DNA from 2 places in the Castellaniella sp. UC4447_H14 genome. Region 1 is predicted to be linked to the other one. Evidence: predicted binding sites of a transcription regulator. Region 1 holds the regulator's gene; the other holds the start of a gene.
The links. Region 1 encodes NrdR, which represses ribonucleotide reductase genes. Its sites were predicted from a motif close to CACNANATNTNGTG; they were not measured.

Region 1 (3,682 bases):
ATAGAATGCTTCGTTCAACCCGCCTTTCATGCCCCTCTAGGATCCTCCATGTTTGACCGCTCCATCACCCTCGATAAGGCCGACCCCGACGTCTGGGCCGCCATCCAGAAGGAAAATGTTCGCCAGGAACAGCACATCGAACTGATCGCCTCCGAGAACTACGCCAGCCCCGCCGTGATGCAGGCCCAGGGCACGCAACTGACGAACAAGTACGCCGAGGGCTATCCGGGCAAGCGCTATTACGGGGGTTGCGAGAACGTCGATGTGGTGGAGCAGCTCGCCATTGACCGTGTGAAGCAGATCTTCAACGCCGAAGCCGCCAACGTCCAGCCCAATTCCGGTTCCCAGGCCAATCAAGGGGTCTACATGGCGGTGCTCAAGCCGGGCGATACGGTGCTGGGCATGAGCCTGGCCGAGGGCGGGCATCTGACGCACGGTTCGCCGGTCAATGCCTCCGGCAAACTCTATCGCTTCATTTCGTATGGTCTGGATGACAACGAGGTGCTGGACTATGACCAGCTCGAGGCCCTGGCGCGTGAACACAAGCCCAAGCTCATCGTGGGTGGGGCGTCGGCCTATTCGTTGCGCATTGATTTCGAGCGCATGGCGCGCATCGCGCATGACAATGGCGCGTTGCTGATGATCGACATCGCCCACTATGCCGGCCTGGTGGCCGGCGGCGTCTATCCGAATCCCTTCCCCCATGCGGATTTCGTCACGACGACCACGCACAAGTCGTTGCGCGGGCCGCGGGGCGGCGTCATCCTGATGAAGTCCGAATTCGAAAAGCTCGTCAATTCCGCGATCTTCCCGGGCATCCAGGGCGGGCCCCTCATGCACGTCATTGCGGCCAAGGCCGTGGCCTTCAAGGAAGCGCTGCAGCCTGAGTTCAAGAGTTATGCCGCACAGGTTGCCAAGAACGCCCAGGTGCTGGCCAATACCCTGGTCAAGCGAGGTCTGCGCATCGTATCGGGGCGCACCGAAAGCCACGTCATGCTGGTCGATCTGCGCGCCAAGGGCATTACGGGCAAGGCTGCGGAGGCCGTACTCGGACAGGCCCACATTACCGTCAACAAAAATGCCATTCCGCACGATCCCGAAAAGCCCTTCGTCACCAGCGGCATCCGCCTGGGAACGCCGGCCATGACCACGCGCGGCTTCAAGGAAGCCGAGGCCGAACTCACGGGCAACCTGATTGCCGACGTTCTGGACAATCCCGAAGACGCCGGCAACATCGCCCAGGTCCGGGCGCGGGTCGACGAGCTCACCCGGCGCCTGCCGGTGTACCGCTGATCCACCAGGATGGGCGCCTCGCGCCCTTCACGCCATGAAGTGTCCATTCTGTAGCTGCCCCGACACCCAGGTCATCGATTCCCGGGTCTCCGAAGAAGGCGACACCATTCGGCGCCGCCGCCGTTGCTCGGCCTGTGACCGCCGTTTCACGACCTACGAGCGAGTCGATCTGATGATGCCGGCCGTAGTCAAGCGCAATGGGACCCGCGCCGACTTTGATCCGCTCAAGCTGCGGGCCAGCATGGCGCTGGCCCTGCGCAAGCGGCCGGTGAGCGCTACGGCGCTGGATGCCGCCGTGGCGCGGATCCAGGAGCGGCTGCTCACCAGCGGCCAGCGCGAGATCGCTTCCGATGCCGTGGGCGAGCTGGTCATGGCCGAGTTGCGGCAGCTTGACCAGGTTGCCTACGTGCGTTTTGCCTCGGTCTACCGCAGCTTTGGCGACATCCACGAATTCGTGCGGGCCATCGAAGAGTTTCGGGCGCATGACGACGCCGCCGACTGATCCGTCGGGCTATTCGCCAGAGGATCGCCGCTGGATGCGGCGGGCATTGACGGCCGCTGAACAGGCCCTGTTCCTGAGCAATCCCAACCCCAGGGTGGGGTGCGTGCTGGTGCGCGACGGGCGTTGGCTGGCGGAGGGTTTCACGCAGAAAGTCGGGGGGCGCCACGCTGAGGCCCAGGCTTTGCATGAGGCCGCATCCCAGGGCATGGACCTGCGCGGCGCGACGGCCTACGTTACGCTGGAACCCTGTAGCCACCAGGGGCGCACGCCCCCGTGTGCCGATGCCTTGATCCGCGCCGGTGTATCGCGCGTGGTGGTGGGGCTCCAGGATCCGAATCCCCGGGTGGCCGGTGGCGGGATTGCCCGCCTGCGGAGCGCGGGTGTCCGTGTCGACGTGGGGCTGCTTGCGTCGGACTCTCTGGCCTTGAATCCCGGCTTTTGCGCGCGCATGACGCGCGGCGTCCCTTGGCTGTGGCTGAAGTCGGCTCTGTCGTTCGACGGCCGCACTGCGCTGCCCGACGGCCGCTCGCAATGGATCACGGGCGAGGCTGCCCGTGCGGACGGCCACCGCTGGCGCGCGCGCGCCTGTCTCGTGCTCACAGGCATCGGCACTGTGCTCGCGGATGATCCGCTGTTGGACGTGCGCGCGATCGAGACCGATCGCCAGCCCATTCGCGCGGTGCTCGATACGCAATTCATGTTGGGTGAACAAGCGCGCCTCATCAACGGCGACCCGGTCTGGGTGTTCACTGCGCGGGCCGACGCCGCGAAGACCGCCCGGCTGGCTGCGCGCAACGTGCGCGTGATTGTGCTTCCCGCCGATGCCAGGGGAGCACTGTCGCTGCCGGCGCTGATGCGCTGGCTGGGCCAGCACGAGATCAACGAGGTGCACGTCGAGGCCGGTGCGCGTCTGCACGGTGCATTGGTGGCGGCGGACCTGGTGGACGAGTGGATCGGCTATGTCGCGCCGAAGATCCTGGGGGACGGACAGGGCCTTGCCGCGTTGCCCGATCCCGTGCCCGATTTGTCGTCGGCGCCGACCTATGAGTTTCTGGATGCGGTACAGTTGGGGCGCGATGTGAGGCTGCGCATGCGCCATCCGGGCCACTGGCAGGCGCTTCGGATGGCTTGTGGCCTGCCCGATTCGCGGTCGGCCTGAATCGCTGTTTTTGGTGGGACCACCATGTTCACAGGAATCGTCGCGGCTGTGGGCCGCATCATCGAGGTCACGCCGTTGGGCGATGAACCCGACGCGGGTGTGCGCCTGCAGATCGCGTCCGGCGGGCTGCCGCTGGATCGCACACGATTGGGTGACTCGATCGCCATCCAGGGAGCCTGCATGACTGTGGTGGAGCTCCGCGATCAGGGATTCGACGTGGACGTTTCGCGCGAGAGTCTGGACCGTACCTGTGGTCTGGACCGACCGGGCGACGTCAACCTGGAACATGCGCTGCGTATGGGTGACAGTCTGGACGGGCATCTGGTTTCCGGCCATGTGGATGGAGTGGGGCGCGTAACCTGCATGGATCCGGTGGGCGAATCGATCGAACTGCGGATCATTGTTCCGGCCCACCTGTCCCGATATCTGGCTTACAAGGGATCCATGACGGTCAATGGCGTCAGCCTGACGGTCAATCGCGTGGATGACCAGGAAGAAGGGACGGAAATTTCCATCAACCTGATTCCCCACACTATGCAGGTGACGACATTGCGCCATTTGCAGGTCGGGACGTCGGTGAATCTGGAAGTCGACATGATCGCCCGCTATGTCGAACGCATGGTGGGCGGGGTCACTGCGGCGCCGCGGGCTGGATTGCAGGACGCGGGTGATCTGCTAAAATAGCGGACTTTCGTTCGTGCCGCTAGGGCACGGCGTGCAGGACAGGT
Region 2 (3,682 bases), 1.3 Mb from region 1:
CTTTTCAGTGTTGAAGATCTTGGAGGGAAGTGGGGCGCTCATTGTGCGGTGGTACCAGTGCAATCGGGAAGGAAAGCCACGGCGGACGACCGCCGCGACCCGTGGAAATCACATCGTGCAGGCTTCGCACTCGACCTTGTCGACGCCGCCGTTGATGCTGCCGGCGTTTTCGAGCGACTTGTCTGAAGCGACGTTCGAGTTGTAGTAGTAGCGCGTCTTCATGCCGTACTTCACCATGGTGAAGTAATGGGTGAGCAGCTCGCTGCTGGAAACCTTGTCGTCGTCCTTGATGCGGCGCCAGAGGTCGGCCGAAATCCCCTGATCGGTGAATTTCTGGAACACGGCATAGGCCTTGATCATGTCGACCTCCGAGACGTCCCAGGCCGATTGATAGTGGAAGCTCGGATCGTCCCCGCCGGGTGCGGCCCAGCGGATGGTGACGGAGCCGTCGGTCTTGTTCAGGGTGACGTCGCGAACCGGATAAATGGAGTTGGGCTTGCCCAGCGCCTTGGATGAAGATTCACCGGGCATGTAGGCGATCAGGCACGAGTGTCCGATGCCGCCGTTTTGCACGATCTCGGCACGCAGGGCCTCCCAATCGTACTGGTAGTGGAAGTCGCCCAGCTCGTCCACGTTTCGGTTGTAGGTGTCGATGGGCAGCCAGCCGTCCGGCCACCGGGTCTTGTGCATCCAGCGAGCGACGCCTCGTTCCTTCGCGATCCGAAGCGATGCCCGGATGGCATGGTACATGTGGCGCTCGGCGATGCGATGCAGCTCCTCGCGGCCTTCCTTGGTGTCGTAGCGCAGTCCTTTCCGGGCCATGTGGGTGGCCACCCCCATGAGGCCCACCCCCGCGTTCATCCGCGCCTTGGCCGTCACGGCCACGTGCGGCAGCACATAATGGGAATTCTCGATGCAGTAATCGATCATCTTCAGCGTCAGGTACATCGCCTCCTGGTAGGCCTCGTCGTCATGCTCGCCAATGGCGTCGTACGCAATGGCTCCCAGCGAGCAGAGCGCGATTTCCGGTTCCCCATGGACCTCGACGACCTTTCGAACCCGGCCGCCGCCCGCGTCGGCCACGACCACGTCGCCTGCCTTGAGTTCACCGGCAAAGACGGTCCGCGGCACCATCGAATCCACCACGGCCACAGTGAGCGGCTCATTGAAGCTGAAGGTCTTGAGGCTGCCATCTTCGTCGTACTGGACGGTGATGAAGCCCACTTCCTGGTCCGAATACAGATCACGCATGTCCTCGTAGGGACGGTTCGGCTCGCTGATTTCCAGGCACAGATTGCTGGAGTGGATGGGCTCCTTGAAGGGGGTGTGGCGATTCATCTCGTCGACGTTGGCGAGATACGCCACGCCGGTCTCCAGCGCCTCGTTCAACGACGTGAGGATCAGGTCGCGCGGCTTGAAGTATTCCTTCTTGAAGGCAGGATCCGCTTCGAGCCGCAGGTATTCCCGCTTGAATGCATCGGTATCCGGGCTGAAGAACAGCCGCGTGAGTTCCGGGGCGGTCCATACGTTGAAGGAGAACGCCGATTCATTGCGAGCTACTTTTTCGGCAAAGAACTTGTTCGTGACCAGCGCATAGTGGAGGTCGCGGTTCTTCCGGTCTTCGGTGCTGCGCGGATTGCGCAGGTAAGCGATGACCTCGGCCTCCGGATCGAAGCCGGAGTAGTAGGTCGTGCAGGCTCCGCCGCGGCCCGCCTGCATGTTGGCGTGAACCGCCTTGCCCAGCGAGGCCAGATAGGGCAGCTTTCCCTGGTGCTGAATGAGACCACCGCGCACCGGATTGCCCTTGCTGCGGGTGATGAGGTGGCTGCCGATGCCGGCGGAGGCGGCCGTCATGCGATAGGCGATGTGGTCGCCCACCGCCAGCGACGCCTCATTGTCGTCGACGACATAGACGCAGCACGACGCGAAGCCGCGCAGTGTGGTGCCGAGGTTCACATAATTGGGCGTAGGCGCCGACATGCGCTTGGCGGAAAACTCGGTATAGAACCGCCGCACCAGGTCGATGCGCTTGTCCCTGGGTTCGGTTTCAGCCAGCGCCATGGCCATGCGCATGTAGACGAATTGCTGGGTTTCGTATTCCTGGCCGGTCGCTCGATTCTGCAGGCTGTACTTCTTGCGGATGTAATGCAGCGAAAAGTGCGGCGTGTCGTAGTCGAGCTCATGATTGATGAAGGACTCGACCCGCGCATAGTCTTCATCGTCGTAGTCCATGCGAACCATCACGTGGTCGGCGACCATGCGATCGTGCAGCGCGCGAACGGACGGAATGGATTCCCCGTGGATGATCTTGTGCAGGTGGGAGGCATACAGCCGACCGGCCATCAGATAGTAGGACCACGTGCCCTTGTCCAGGCAGTTCTGAATCAGTTTTTCCTGCAAATCGGAGGTGGCCACCGTGTCCGGCATCGTGCTGACAGCCTGGATGACGATGCTGCTCCAATCGACCTTGTGGCCCAGGGTGGCCGCGGCCCACCGGCCCCATCCGTTCAGCTTGCTGGGGATATAGGGTTCGATCCTGCCGTCCCGCTTGACGATATTCTTAATCATGATCCATCCTCTGGTTGTCGAATTCGCATGACCCGAATCGCGCCGTCCGTCGTTAGGCGGGGCAGTCAGGTGCAGGGGCAATCAGACACTGATTACATTGCATCAACTACATGTAGTGTCCGGAGCCGATTGTAGACACAATGGATGGTACCGTAAAGCGATTTGCGCGTTCAAGGGCGGGGTGGCGTGAACGTCTGTCATCGTGCCGTTTCCAGCGGCGAAATCGGCCGTCTGGGGGATAGCGCGATTATCACGGCACGACAGGTCCCGACACAAACTGAAGCGACCGGATCAGTGCCGCCCTGTGAGCGGGTGACATACAATGGATAGTAGAAATTCGATCAGCGACCACTACTGGTTGTGTGTGTCGCCTCTCTTGCTGAGGAGCTTTCATGAAGCGAGCAGACGCCATCGCGGGCCTGGAGCCGCAATCCATTTCCACCGAAGTCCTGTTGGAAAAGTACGCCAAGGGCACCGAAACCACCATTGACGAGATACAGCGGCGGGTGGCCCACGCTCTGGCCGCCGTCGAACCCGCCCGCAAACGGGCCCACTTCGAGACACTCTTTCGGGACGCCCAACGGCGTGGCTTCATTCCTGCGGGACGCATCAATTCGGCGGCGGGCACGGACCTCGAGGCCACACTGATCAATTGCTTCGTGCAACCCGTGGGCGACTCCGTGTCCAGCGTGGTGGACGGCCGGCCGGGCATCTACGATGCGCTCCAGAAGGCTGCGGAGACCATGCGCCGTGGGGGAGGGGTGGGCTACAACTTCAGCCACATCAGGCCGGCCGGCGCCAAGGTAAAGGGCACGGCTTCCAAGGCATCGGGACCCGTCTCCTACATGCGCGTTTTCGACCGTTCCTGCGAAACCGTCGAATCGGCCGGCGCACGGCGCGGCGCCCAGATGGCGGTCCTGTCGGTCACGCACCCCGACATCGAGGCGTTCGTCCAGGCCAAGCAGACGGCCGGCGAACTGACCAACTTCAACGTGTCCGTGAGCGTGACCGACGCGTTCATGCAGGCCGTGGAGGAGGACGCGGCATTCCCGCTGACGCACCCGGCTGAGCCCTCTGAGGAGCTCAAGGCCGCAGGCGCGCGGCAGCGCGAGGA

Region 2: a site for NrdR is predicted at 2,673-2,686, ahead of ACVCMJ_RS03380 (ribonucleoside-diphosphate reductase subunit alpha). Genes of this name have one in related genera too.

What each region holds. Positions count from the first base shown of each region.
Region 1 covers NZ_CM129666.1:2,024,070-2,027,751, reverse strand. Annotated here, with positions in the region: gene glyA (serine hydroxymethyltransferase) at 49-1,293, shown strand; gene nrdR (transcriptional regulator NrdR) at 1,328-1,795, shown strand; gene ribD (bifunctional diaminohydroxyphosphoribosylaminopyrimidine deaminase/5-amino-6-(5-phosphoribosylamino)uracil reductase RibD) at 1,776-2,954, shown strand; gene ACVCMJ_RS09735 (riboflavin synthase) at 2,979-3,638, shown strand; tRNA gene ACVCMJ_RS09730 (tRNA-Ser) at 3,675-3,682, shown strand, end outside.
Region 2 covers NZ_CM129666.1:685,273-688,954, reverse strand. Annotated here, with positions in the region: gene ACVCMJ_RS03385 (ribonucleotide-diphosphate reductase subunit beta) at 1-42, opposite strand, end outside; gene ACVCMJ_RS03380 (ribonucleoside-diphosphate reductase subunit alpha) at 109-2,568, opposite strand; gene ACVCMJ_RS03375 (adenosylcobalamin-dependent ribonucleoside-diphosphate reductase) at 2,961-3,682, shown strand, end outside.